4 regions of the Rhodopseudomonas sp. NSM genome follow, and region 2 is predicted to be linked to each of the others. Evidence: predicted binding sites of a transcription regulator. Region 2 holds the regulator's gene; each other region holds the start of a gene.
The links. The regulator PhoB, encoded in region 2, activates phosphate uptake and scavenging genes when phosphate is short. The targets are predictions, from matches to a motif close to TGTCATNNANCTGTCAT.
Positions count from the first base shown of each region.

Region 1: ACTZWT_RS12015 (esterase-like activity of phytase family protein) is a predicted target of PhoB. The motif match lies at 1,458-1,474, and genes of this name have one in related genera.
Region 3: phnC (phosphonate ABC transporter ATP-binding protein) is a predicted target of PhoB. The motif match lies at 1,498-1,514, and genes of this name have one in related genera.
Region 4: phnC (phosphonate ABC transporter ATP-binding protein) is a predicted target of PhoB. The motif match lies at 2,002-2,018, and genes of this name have one in related genera.

Region 1 covers NZ_JBQTCH010000004.1:9,503-12,708, reverse strand. The annotation lists gene ACTZWT_RS12015 (esterase-like activity of phytase family protein) at 49-1,404, opposite strand; gene ACTZWT_RS12010 (DMT family transporter) at 1,545-2,483, opposite strand; gene ACTZWT_RS12005 (metal-dependent phosphohydrolase) at 2,695-3,206, opposite strand, start outside.
Region 2 covers NZ_JBQTCH010000011.1:7,771-10,976, reverse strand. The annotation lists gene pstB (phosphate ABC transporter ATP-binding protein PstB) at 1-516, shown strand, start outside; gene phoU (phosphate signaling complex protein PhoU) at 542-1,258, shown strand; gene phoB (phosphate regulon transcriptional regulator PhoB) at 1,320-2,021, shown strand; gene ACTZWT_RS22600 (GcrA family cell cycle regulator) at 2,568-3,077, opposite strand.
Region 3 covers NZ_JBQTCH010000001.1:766,743-769,948, forward strand. The annotation lists gene ACTZWT_RS03450 (alpha-D-ribose 1-methylphosphonate 5-triphosphate diphosphatase) at 1-775, opposite strand, end outside; gene ACTZWT_RS03455 (transferase hexapeptide repeat family protein) at 772-1,437, opposite strand; gene phnC (phosphonate ABC transporter ATP-binding protein) at 1,611-2,435, shown strand; gene phnD (phosphonate ABC transporter substrate-binding protein) at 2,538-3,206, shown strand, end outside.
Region 4 covers NZ_JBQTCH010000002.1:622,831-626,036, reverse strand. The annotation lists gene arsH (arsenical resistance protein ArsH) at 1-631, shown strand, start outside; gene ACTZWT_RS07250 (ArsO family NAD(P)H-dependent flavin-containing monooxygenase) at 628-1,713, shown strand; gene phnC (phosphonate ABC transporter ATP-binding protein) at 2,104-2,877, shown strand; gene phnD (phosphate/phosphite/phosphonate ABC transporter substrate-binding protein) at 2,900-3,206, shown strand, end outside.

The DNA.
Region 1 (3,206 bases), on a different contig from region 2:
GGGTTGCGTCCCAGGAGTCGCAACCCCTCGCCCGACGTCGTTGGCGACTTACTTCGCCTTCAGAAAATCGGCGACTTCCAGCAGCACGAATTCGTTGTCGTCGGCCTTGTTGGGATCGCGGCTCGACGAGAACGGCAGGTTGTTGTCGTTGCCGACGATGATGTGGCGGTCGTCGACCTTGTCGACGTTCTCGATGGTGAAGAACGGGAACGCCAGCGCGCCGTCGGTCAGGGGCTTCTTCGCCTTCTTGTCCGGATCGCGGATCTTCAGCAGCTCGATATAGCCGACCTTGCGCACCGGCATGCCGGCGTTGGCGTCGGTCAGCTCGATCTTCACGATCCGCTTGAATTTCGGCAGGTCCGGGAAGCAGTCGGTGCCGCGGGTGCCGGCGGCGCAGGCCTTGTCGGGCGTGCCTTCGCCGTCGTCGCGCTCGATGATCAGGCCGTGGGTGGCGTCGATCATGTTGAAGTCGCCGATGGCGTGGCCGTTCTGCTCGAACACGTAGTACCAGAACCGGCCGGTGAATTTTTCGGCGGCGACGTCGAATTCGAGAATTCGCGCGGCTTCCTTGCCGTCGACCTTCTCGATGTCCTTCTTGGCGGGATCGAACAGCGCGCCTTCGAACAGCGGATACAGATACTTGCCGTCCTTCGACGCCGCGAAGCCTTCAAAGCCCTTGGTGCGGCGCAGGTTGACATTGGTGTAACCGCCGACGATCGCGCCCGGCGACTGCACCGCCCAATGGTCCGGCGAGCGCACCGGCTTGCCGTCCGCCATGGTCTCGAACACCGCCAGCACCTTGCCGGTCATATCGGCCTTGATGATGTAGGGGCCGAACTCCTCGCCGATCCAGAAATGGTCGCCGATGACCTGAAAGCCCTCGGTGTCGAAATCGGCGCCGGTCAGATAGCGCTTGTCGGTGCTCTCGTGGAGAATCCGGAACGGGATCTTCTTGTCGGGATCGTGCAGGAACACGGTCTCCTGCCGCTCGATCTTGCCGCTGGTCCAGTCGATCTTGTGGCGGTTCAGATACAGCATCGAGTCGGCGGAATTGTAGCGCGAGCCGGAGCCGTTGTCGGTCAGCACCCAGAAGCTGCCATCGGGCATGGTCTTGATGCCGGAATGGCCCTGCAGCGGCTGGCCCTTGAACGGCAGCGACACGCCGGTCGGGCGCTCCTTGGATTTGCCCATCACGGTGCCGACGGCGTCGACCCGCTTGCCGGTGGTGTACTTGCCGGCGTTTTTCAGATCGGCGGGCGCATCCGCCGGCGCGTCGATGAACGATTCCGCGGGCAGCACGGCGTGACCCGCCAGCGTGGCCGTGAACTCGCCTTCTGATTGCGCCAGCGCGGCGGACGACGCCAGCGCCAGAATCGTGACGGAACCAAGCATCAGTTTTCGCATGGCGAGCCTCCTGTGTTTGAGCCGGACTTGTGGCGGGTCCGGATCACAGGCCGCTGACGGTTCGATGAAACCGCGGTGACGGTCGATGCGGCGAACCGCCGGCGAGCGGGCCGTTGCTCGCAAAGTGTGATGTTACGCCGTCATCGCCGCGCGGCGATGAACACGCCGGCGACCACCATCGCGTAGCCCGCGAGGTGAAACAGTTCCGGCTTCTCGCCGAGCAGCACGATCGCCATCACCGAGCCGAACACCGGCATCAGATGCAGGAACGGCGCGGAGCGGTTCGGCCCGATCAGCGCGACGCCGCGGTTGAAGCACAGATAGGCCAGCGCCGACGGGAAGATCACCACATAGGCCAGCGCCGACGCGGTGAGCCAGTCGGCGCTCGGTCGGACGCCGGCGGCATACTCGGCCAGCGCGAACGGCAGCAGCAACAGCGCGCCGCCGCCGGTGGTGACCACGAGCAGCGACAGCGGATGCGTCACCGGCCGCTTCGGCATCATCGCCGAATACAGCCCGAAGGCGCACAGCGCGCCCGCGACCATCAGGTCGCCGCGGTTGAGGTCGATCCCGGCCAAAGCCAGCAGGTCGCCGCGCAGGATGATGGTGAGCACGCCGAGCAGCGACAGCGCGATGCCGATCGTCTGCATCCAGGTCAGCCGCACCCCGAACAGCAGCAGCGACCACAGCGCCACGAACAGCGGCCCCGACGATTGCATCAGCAGCGCGTTCAGCGCCTGGGTGAATTGCAGGCCCCAATAGGCCAGTGCGTTGTTGATCGCAAAGCCGGTCGCCGACAGCACGATCATCAGGACCCAATGCGCCCGCAGCCTGCGCCAGTCGCGCCGCAGATGCGGCCAGGCGAACGGCAGCAGCAGCAGCATCGCGCCGACCCAGCGCACGCACGACAACGTCACCGGCGGCACGTGCCCGGCGACGGCGCGCGCCAGCACGATGTTGCCCGCCCAGAACAGCGAGGTCAGGCTGAGCAGCAGGTGAGGCTGGTTGGCGAGCCAGCCGAAGGCCGTGCGGAAGAAAGAGATCAAGCGGAGCGATCTGTTCGAGTGAGGCGCAGCCATGCCCGAAAAACGCAGCCCGGCAAAGAGCCGCGGCGGAATGCAGGGCATGCATGGGCACCCGGCGCGCGCATGAGCCGCTCTCGCCCGTCATTCCGGGGCGCGCGCAGCGCGAACCCGGAATCCCGCGCTGTTCATCGTCCGGCCGCGCGGACCGCCGTCAGATTCCGGGTTCGCGAGCTTCGCTGGCGCCCCGGAATGACGGGGCGCGGCGCTATTTCTGCGGGCCCGACAGCCGGATGTCGCGTTCGGCGCGGAACACGTTGCTGTAGAGGCTGGCGATCCATTGCTGGCCGCCGGCGGTGGCGTTGAGGTAGCGGATCGCGGTCTGGACGTGCGGCGCGACGCTGTTCCAGTAGAACTGCGGATACAGATTGATCAGGTCGGCCGGCGAGCCGTAGCCAAGCTGGCGGTTCAGGCCGGCTTCCTCGAACTCGTAGTACAGCGCATTGGCCTTGCGGATATAGGCCGGGTCTCCGAGCTGGCCGATCAGATCGGCGGCGCGCAGCAGCGCCGCATCTTCCCCGCATTGTTCGCCGTCGGCCGGCATCTGCGGCGGGAATCGCGTGCCCTCGATCGCGCAGGCGATCCGCCCGGCGTCGAGTTCTGCGATGCCGCCGATCCGCTGCATCACGAACAGCTTCGAGCGGTCGACATGCCACGGCAGCATCGAGGCGTCCGAGGCGCCGCGCGGCAGCGTCGTCTTGCGGCCGCCGGCGTCGATCA
Region 2 (3,206 bases):
AATCTGCTGCGGGCGCGGGTCGGCATGGTGTTCCAGAAGCCGACGCCGTTTCCGATGACGATCTACGAGAACATCGCCTTCGGCATCCGGCTGTACGAGAAGATCTCGAAGTCGGAGATGGACGGCCGGGTCGAGAAGGCGCTGCGCGGCGGCGCGCTGTGGAACGAGGTCAAGGACAAGCTCAGCGCCTCGGGGCTCAGCCTGTCCGGCGGCCAGCAGCAGCGTCTGTGCATCGCCCGCACCATCGCGGTGCGGCCGGAAGTCATCCTGTTCGACGAGCCGTGCTCGGCGCTCGACCCGATCTCGACCGCGAAGATCGAGGAACTGATCGACGAATTGAAGGAAGACTACACCATCGCCATCGTCACCCACAACATGCAGCAGGCGGCGCGCGTCTCGGAATCGACCGCCTTCATGTATCTCGGCGAACTGATCGAGTTCGGTCCGACCAACAAGATCTTCACCTCGCCGAACGACCGGCGCACCCAGGACTACATCACCGGCCGGTTCGGCTGACGCGCCACGCGCGAGGAGAATGGACATGGGCTTCGAACACACCACCAAGGCGTTCGACGGCGACCTGCAGGAACTGACGCGGATGGTCGCGGAGATGGGCGGGCTGGCCGAACGCCAGATCGTCGATTCGGTCGATGCACTGGTCCGGCGCGACGTCGCGCTCGGCGCCCGCGTCGTCACCGCCGATGCCGAGATCGACCAGATGCAGCGCGTCATCGAGGAGCACGCCGTGCTGACGATCGCGCGGCGGCAGCCGATGGCGGTCGACCTGCGCGAGATCGTCGGCGCGATGCGCGTCGCCACCGATCTCGAGCGGATCGGCGATTTGTCGAAGAACATCGGCAAGCGGGTCAACGCGATCGACAGCGATTTCCATCCGCTGAAGCTGATCCGCGGCCTCGAACACATGACCGATCTGGTGCAGTCGCAGGTCAAGGCGGTGCTCGACGCCTACACCGCGCACGACCTGCCGGCGGCGATGGTGGTGTGGAACGGCGACGAGGAAGTCGACGCGATCTGCACCTCGCTGTTCCGCGAACTCCTGACCTACATGATGGAAGATCCGCGCAACATCTCGTTCTGCATTCACCTGATGTTCTGCGCCAAGAACATCGAGCGGATCGGCGATCATGCCACCAACATCGCCGAGACCGTGTTCTACATGGTCGAGGGCCAGCAGATTCTGGACAAGCGACCGAAGGGCGACGTGACCACCTTCGCCAACGCGACGCCGGGCAACTGACGCGTATCAGCGGGGCGCAGATCGCGCCCCGGATCCGCTCGACTGAAGACGAGGACGATACATGGGTGCGCGCATTCTGGTGGTCGAAGACGAGGAAGCGCTGACCACGCTGCTGCGGTACAATCTCGAATCCGACGGTTACGACGTCGAAACCGTCGCCCGTGGCGACGACGCCGATACGCGCATGAAGGAGCGGCTGCCGGATCTGGTGGTGCTGGACTGGATGCTGCCCGGCCTGTCCGGCATCGAGCTGTGCCGCCGGCTGCGGGCGCGGACCGACACCAAGCAGTTGCCGATCATCATGCTGACCGCGCGCGGCGAGGAGAGCGAGCGCGTCCGCGGCCTCGCCACCGGCGCCGACGACTACATCGTCAAGCCGTTCTCGGTGCCGGAGCTGCTGGCGCGGGTCAAGGGCCTGTTGCGCCGCGCCGCGCCGGAGCGGCTCGCCACCGTGCTGACCTATGGCGACCTCGAGCTCGACCGCGACAAGCGCCGCGTCGCGCGCTCGGGCCGGCCGATCGATCTCGGCCCGACCGAATATCGCCTGCTCGAATTCTTCCTCGAACATCCCGGCCGGGTGTTCAGCCGCGAGCAGCTGCTCGACGGCGTCTGGGGCCGCGACATCTACATCGACGAGCGCACCGTCGACGTCCATATCGGGCGCCTGCGCAAGCTGCTCAATCCCGGCCGCGAGCAGGACCCGATCCGCACCGTGCGCGGCGCCGGCTACGCGCTCGACGACCGCTTCGCCAAGGTGGAGTAGTTTGCCCACCCTACGGCTCGGCTGATCCTGCGCCGGCTCGGCCGCACATCTCAGCTGTCATCCTCCGCGAAGGCGGAGGATCCAGTATTCCCAGGCGCTGCTGAGTGATAACGACGCGCCCTGCGGCGCTGGCAACTCCATCACAGCCGCCCTGCGATACTGGGTCGCCCGGTCGAGCCGGGCGATGACGGGCTGTTGTACCTCGGGCGCTGCGGCTACGCGCGGCGAGCTGTTAGCAACCTGTAGGGTGGGCAAAGCGCAGCGTGCCCACCATCAGCTCGTCAGGTGATCCGCGGGGGAACGTCGCTCCGCGACTTCGCCCACCCTGCGGCTACTAAGCGCCGCTGACGGCTTCGTCTGCAACTGTCCCGACGATCGTCATCCTCCGCGAAAGCGGAGGATCCAGTATTGCAGAGTGGTGGTGATAAGTGCTGACGCTCGGGGTTACTGGGTCTCCCGGTCGAGCCGGGCGAAGACCGTCGGGAGCGGCGAGCCCGGCGAGGACGGCGCTGCGCGGCGGCGGCAATGCTCCGCGCAGAGGAGCGATTACCGCGTCGGCTTCGACTGCTGGCGGCGGCGGTCGCCGACCGGCTGGTAGGCGATCCGCGAATGATGCGAGCAATAGGGCAGGCCGGGCAGCGACTTGCCGCCGCAGAAGAAAAACTCCGGGCTCGACGGATCGCCGACCGGCCAGTGGCAGGTGGCCTCGTTGAGCTCCAGCAGCGACAGCCGTTGGTTCATCGGCACCACATTGTCGAAGGCGACCGGATCGGGCTCGGCCTCGACTTCGAACACATGCGCCAGCGCGGTATTGCCGCGCGCCACCGGCCGCGTCACCCGCATCATGTGCTGGGCGGGGCGCGCCTTGCGCGGCCGCGGCGCCGCCGAGGACGGGCTCTTGGCCCGGCCCGACAGGCCGAGGCGGTGAACCTTGCCGATCACGGCGTTGCGCGTCACATTGCCGAGCTCCGCGGCAATTTGACTCGCCGACAGTCCGCCTTCCCAGAGTTTCTTCAATTGCTCGACGCGCTCGTCGGTCCAGGTCAATGCCGTCATCGTCTCAATCCCTTCCTGCCGCGCGGTACTGGTCCAGCGCCGAGCCGCGGCTGCGAGGTCGTCAATTGTCCTGCCGTCAGAATCCCTTAGCCCTCGCCGGACGGCCGGTGCCGTCCGGGCGTTTCGCCC
Region 3 (3,206 bases), on a different contig from region 2:
CATCCCGCGCGGTCTCCTCGGTGGTCGGGAATTCGGCGATGCGGACGCCGAGCGAGCGGAAGCCCCGACGCATCGCCGGCGTGTCGTCGTCATGCGACAGCATCGGCAGCCCGGCGTCGCGCGCGCAGGCGGCGAGCCGCGCGATGGCGTCCGGCACCTCGGCGGTCCGCGACGCGACGCGTTCGACCAGCCGGTCGAACTCCTCGCCGGACAGGCCGGTGCGTTCCACCATGCGGGCGCGCCGATGCGGACGCGACAGATCCGCGAGCGTCGAATCCATGTGATCGTTGAACGCGAACAGATCGACGCGGCCGTCGCCGATCCATTGGGCGATCTCCTCGACGGCATCGAGATTGAAAGCCTCGTGGCGCAGGTGGATACGCGTATCGACGGCGAGCCGCGGCCGGGTGACGTCGATCGCGTCGAGCATCCGCCGAGCATTGGCGGCGCTGCGCAGCCCCGGCTCCCACGACCATGTCACGGCGTGGAACATCGTGGTGATGCCGTTGGCAACCGCCTGCCGATCGCTGTCCGCCAGCGCGACGTCGATCGGGAAATCGACGCCCGGCCGCGGCATCATCTGCCGCTCGAACGCGTCGCCGTGCAAATCGACGATGCCGGGCAGCACCAGCAACCCGCGCGCGTCGATCCGGATCGCGGGATGACGCGAACTCGAACCCGCAGCCGCGATCACCCCGCCCGAACTCTCGAGCGAGGCTTCCGACAGCTCGTCGCCGAGCAGCGTGCGGCCGCCTTCGATCAGGATGTCGGTCATGCCGTCACGTCCTTGCTGCGCGATCCCCGCCGCATTTTCGCGGCGGCTTCGTATTTGTCGAGGAATTCCTCCACCGCCAACTGGCGAAAATCCGGCAGTGCCAGGCGCAGCGCCTCATGCCCCCAATCCCACCACGCCAGCTCGGCCAACCGCTCGGCGACGACTTCCGGAAACCGCCGCCGGATCGGCCGCGCCGGATTGCCGGCGACGATCGTATAGGCCGGCACGTCGCGGGTGACGATCGCGCCGGCGGCGACCACCGCGCCGGTGCCGATGTTGCGGCCAGGCAGCACGATCGCGCCATGGCCGATCCAGACGTCGTGGCCGATATGGACATGGTGGGCGCGGCGCCAGGCGAAGAACTCCGCATCGTCGCTCTCGCCCTCGAAATACGCGCTGGCGCGATAGGTGAAATGCGCCTGCGTCGCGCGATGCATCGGATGATTGCCGGGATTGATCCGGGTCATCGCCGCGATCGAGCAGAATTTGCCGATGCTCGAATAGGTGATCTGCGAGTCGTTGACGACGTAGGAGTAATCGTCCATCGCCACCTCGTTCAGGATCGTGCGCGCTCCGACCTCGCAATAGGCGCCGAGCTTCACCTCGTGAAGCCGGGCCGAGGGATCCACCGTCGGTTCGACAGAGAGCATTTTTGCGACCATTGAATCCCCGCATCCGGTTTGTCGAGGCTGAGGTTCTTCGGCGGACTTGGTGACGACGTCGTGACGTCGGGATGACACGCACATGCTGTGCATAACGGCAGAGCCGCGCCGTTGTCACACGCCTGCAAAATAGCAGCGCTACCGATATGCTCAACAAGCTCCAGGAGCAGCGCATGCTGGTAGTTGAAGGTCTCACCTGCCGGTTCGGCAACCATGCCGCCGTGGACAACGCTTCCTTCGCCATCGAGCGCGGCAGCTTCATCGGCGTGATCGGCCGATCCGGCGCCGGCAAATCGACCTTGTTGCGGATGCTGAACAGGCTTGCGGAGCCTTCCGAAGGCCGCATTCTGTTCGAGGGCGTCGACGTCACCGCGCTGCAGGGCCGTGAACTCCGCCAGTGGCGGGCGCGGTCCGCCATGATCTTTCAGCAGTTCAATCTCGTCGGCCGGCTCGACGTGTTGACCAACGTGCTGATGGGACGGCTGGCGCATATGCCCGCCTGGCGGTCGCTGGCGCAGGCCTGGCCGGAGAAGGATCGCGCGCTGGCGATGTCGGCGCTGGATCAGTTCGACATGGCGCCTTTCGCAGCGCAGCGCGCCGACCAATTGTCCGGCGGCCAGCAGCAACGGGTCGCGATCGCGCGGGCGCTGGTGCAGCAGCCGGACATCGTGCTGTCCGACGAGCCGATCGCGTCGCTCGATCCCCGCAACACCAAGATCGTGATGGATGCGCTGCTGCGCATCAACAAGCACTTCGGCATCACCGTGATCTGCAATCTGCACTCGCTCGATCTGGCGCGGGTCTACTGCGATCGGCTGATCGGGATGGCGGCCGGACGCGTGGTGTTCGATGGCGCGCCGGCCGAACTCACCGACCGGGTCGCGCGGGAGCTGTACGATCTCGAAGCCAACGACGTCATGGGTGCAGACCATCACGCGCCGGTCGTTCCCACCTTGCCCGCCCTGCCCGCTTACGCCCAGGCCGTCGCCACCGGATGAACCGGCGGCAAGAGCCGCCCCCGATCGCGCATCACCTCACCCTCGTTCGAAGCATCGTTCGAGGCTTGCCGTTCATGTCCACCCGAAAAGGCCCGTCACACCATGATCAAGTTCAGCACCGTTCTCGCAGGCGCCCTCGCGCTGGCTTTGACCGCCTCGGCCGCTCCGGCCCAGGATTGGAAGTCGAAATATCCGGAACTGGTGTTCGGCAAGGTGCCGGACGAGAACGCCTCTGGCACCACCACCCGCTGGACGCCGCTGACGGAGTATCTGTCGAAGAAGCTCGGCACCAAGGTGACGCTGCGGATCGCCAACGACTATGCCGCCGTGATCGAAGGCCAGCGCTCCGGGAACATCCAGATCGCGATGTACGGTCCGGCATCCTATGCCCGCGCCTATCTGATCGGCGCCAAGGTCGAACCTTTCGCCATCGAAGTGAACAATGACGGCAGCAAAGGGTACTACTCGGTCCTCTACGTGAAGACGGAGTCGCCCTACAAGAGCATTCAGGACCTGAAGGGCAAGAACCTTTGCCTGGTCGATCCGAATTCGACCTCGGGCAACAACGTCCCCCGCTTCGAGATGAACAAGCTGTCGATCGATCCGGACAAGTTCTTCGGCAAGGTGATCTACGCCGGCAGCCACGAGAACGCCGTGATCGGCGTCGCGCAGGGCACCTGCGACGCCGCATTCAACTGGTGGAACACCGAAGCCGAATCCAACCTGCTGCGGATGGACCGCAAGGGCATGGCCAAGGCGGCCGATTTCCGC
Region 4 (3,206 bases), on a different contig from region 2:
GTCGTTGCGGCTACGCTCGTTCTCGCGGTTGGCTACCGAGGAGGCCGCTCGATTGCTCCGCCTGTTCGGCGCCGAGGTCCGCATCTTCGATCCCTCGGACATGCCGTTCCCGGACCAGATCCCCGGTGACGACCATCCCGCGATCCACGAATTGCGCGAGCACGCGATGTGGTCCGAGGGAATGGTCTGGTGCAGCCCCGAGCGGCACGGCACGGTCACGGGTTTGATGAAGGCGCAGATCGACAACCTGCCGCTCAACATGGGCGGGATGCGCCCGACCCAGGGGCGCACGCTCGCCGTGATGCAGGTGTCGGGCGGCTCGCAGAGCTTCAATGCAGTGAACACGCTTCGGCTGCTGGGCCGATGGATGCGGATGATCACGATCCCCAATCAGTCGAGCGTCGCCATGGCCTATCAGGAGTTCGACGATGCCGGGAGAATGAAGCCCTCGGGCTACTACGATCGCATCGTCGACCTGATGGAGGAGTTGGTCCGCTTCACGATCCTCACTCGCCCCCACGCGACGCGTCTCGTCGACCGCTACTCGGAACGCAAGGCGAGCGGAAAAGCCTTGGACCCGGCAAACGACCTTTCGGCGATCGCAATCGCTCCGCAGACGCGTTCCCGATGAGCCGCGCCGATCATGATGTCGTCGTGATCGGAGGCGGGCAGGCGGGTCTTGCCGTGGCCTATTATCTCCGCCGCGCCGAGATCGATTTCGTCGTGCTGAATGCCGATGACCGTCCCGGCGGCGCCTGGCTTCACACTTGGGAGTCCCTGCGCCTGTTCTCACCTGCAGGCTACAGTTCGCTTCCCGGCTGGCCGATGCCATCGAGCCGGACTGCAGGATTCCCGACACGCGATGAAGTGATCGACTATCTGACGCGCTACGAGGAACGCTATCGGCTTCCGATCGAGCGGCCCTGCGATGTCCGATCCGTGGAACGCGATGGCGAACTGCTGCGTCTCGAGTTCGAGGATCGACGCAGCATCACGGCGCGTGCAGTCGTCAGTGCCACTGGCACCTGGCGCGCACCTTACATTCCAGCCTATGCCGACCGCGACCGCTTTCGCGGCGTTCAGCTGCACTCGGCGGACTACCAAAACCCCGATCCGTTTGTGGGTAAGCGAGTGCTGATCGTGGGCGGCGGCAACTCCGGTGCGCAAATTCTCGCGGAGGTCAGCGAGGGGGCCGAGACGGTCTGGGTCACCCGCAAGGATCCGGTTTTTCTGCCCGATGATGTCGACGGCCGCGTTTTGTTCGAGCGCGCGAGCGCAAGGGTGCCGGGAGACTTCGACCCGGCTGCCAACACCACGCTGGGCGACATCGTCATGGTGCCTCCTGTGAAAGCGGCGAGAGATCGGGGCGTTCTCAATGCGGTCCGACCGTTCGAGCGCTTCACGGAGAGCGGCGTGGTTTGGCGGGATGGAAGTGAGAGTCGGCACGACGCCGTGCTGTGGTGCACGGGCTTTCGACCTGCGACCGATCACCTGCGCTCGCTTGGCGTCGTCGAATCCGATGGACGCATCGAGGTCGTTGATCAGCGGTCTGTCAAGGAGCCCCGGCTTTGGCTGGCGGGCTATGGAAACTGGACGGGTGCCGCCTCCGCGACGCTGATCGGGGCAGGGCGCACGGCGCGCGAACTGGTCCCACGGATCAGCGCTGCTCTTGCCGAAGCCAAGTCTTCCCCGGACCTCGACGGACGAACTTGAGCGACGTCGAACCATTTGAATGAGGATTGTACGGCGCGTGACGATGGAAGTCGTCGCTGCTGATCGAGAGTGAATGCGTCGCGCCGAACGCTACAGTTGGCTGCAGGCTAGATGCCTTACGCGATATCGGAAGCGAAGCCAGTGAGTCGCCCAGGTTGTAAGTGATCTTGCCGGCGGCACGATGAGCTCGATGGATACGGCTGCATTCCCTCGGGCGTGCGGGTCGACGACGCGATTCCGCGGCAAGACGAGTCGTAACAAGACTTTCGATCGATGCGACGGTCGCGATGTCATTTCCTTGTAGCAAAGCCCCCGTATGAAGATGCCGAACGAAGCGCATGAATGTTCGGTTTTATCGAACAGCGCGCGGTGTCGGATCGGTGAGGCTCCATGCTGTCCAGTCGCGAAATCTGCGTCACCTATGCCAACGGCGTGGTCGCGCTCGAGCCGACCACGCTATCGTTCGAGCGCGGCAGCTTCGTCGTGTTGTTGGGCAGTTCGGGTGCTGGCAAGTCGACGTTGCTCAGGGCGCTGAACGGGCTTGTCCGTCCCCGCTCGGGCGATGTCCTCGGCAGTGACGGCAAATCCATTTTCGCCAGCGCTGCGGCGCTGCGCTCGCATCGGCGTCGCACCGCCATGGTGTTCCAGCAGCATCACCTCATCGGGCGCCTGAGTATTCTGAAGAATGTGCTGATGGGCCGATTGGCGCATCATTCGTCGCTGCGGTCCCTGCTGCCGTTGCCGAAGGCGGACCGGATGGTCGCACTCGAGGCACTGGATCGCGTCGGCTTGGCGGCGCGGGCGCTGGAGCGCGCCGACCAGATTTCCGGCGGCCAGCAGCAGCGAGTCGGTATCGCCCGCGCCATGGCGCAGAATCCGGATATCATTCTCGCCGACGAGCCTGTCGCCAGTCTCGACCCCGCCACGGCGTTTCAGGTGCTATCCGATCTTCACCGGATTTGCCGCGAGGACGGCATCACGACCGTGGTCAGCCTGCATCAGGTGGAGCTGGCCCGGCAGTTCGCGGATCGAATCTGTGCGCTGGTTCAGGGGCGGGTCGTGTTCGATGGCGCGCCCTCCGCCTTGAGCGACATCAAGCTCGACGCCATCTACGGCGCCTCGAATTCCTCGACGAACAGCTCCTTCGCGCTTGCCGCCGAATAACCCATCCAAACGGGAGAACATCATGAATCGCCGTCAGTTCCTGCTTGTCAGCACCGCCCTCGGCTTGTCCGCCCTGTCGACGCCGGTGCTGGCCGACAAGACCAACCCCGAAAAGCTGCGCGTTGCGCTGCTCCCCGATGAGAACGCCGCGACCCTGATCCAGAATGCGCAGCCGCTGAAGGCGTATCTCGAGCAGACCCTCGGCAAGCCGGTCGAGATCATTGTAACGACGGACTATTCGTCGATGATCGAGGCGATGCGTTTCGGTCGGATCGAGGTCGCGTATTTCGGGCCGTTCTCCTACGTGCTCGCCAAATCCAAGGCGCCGG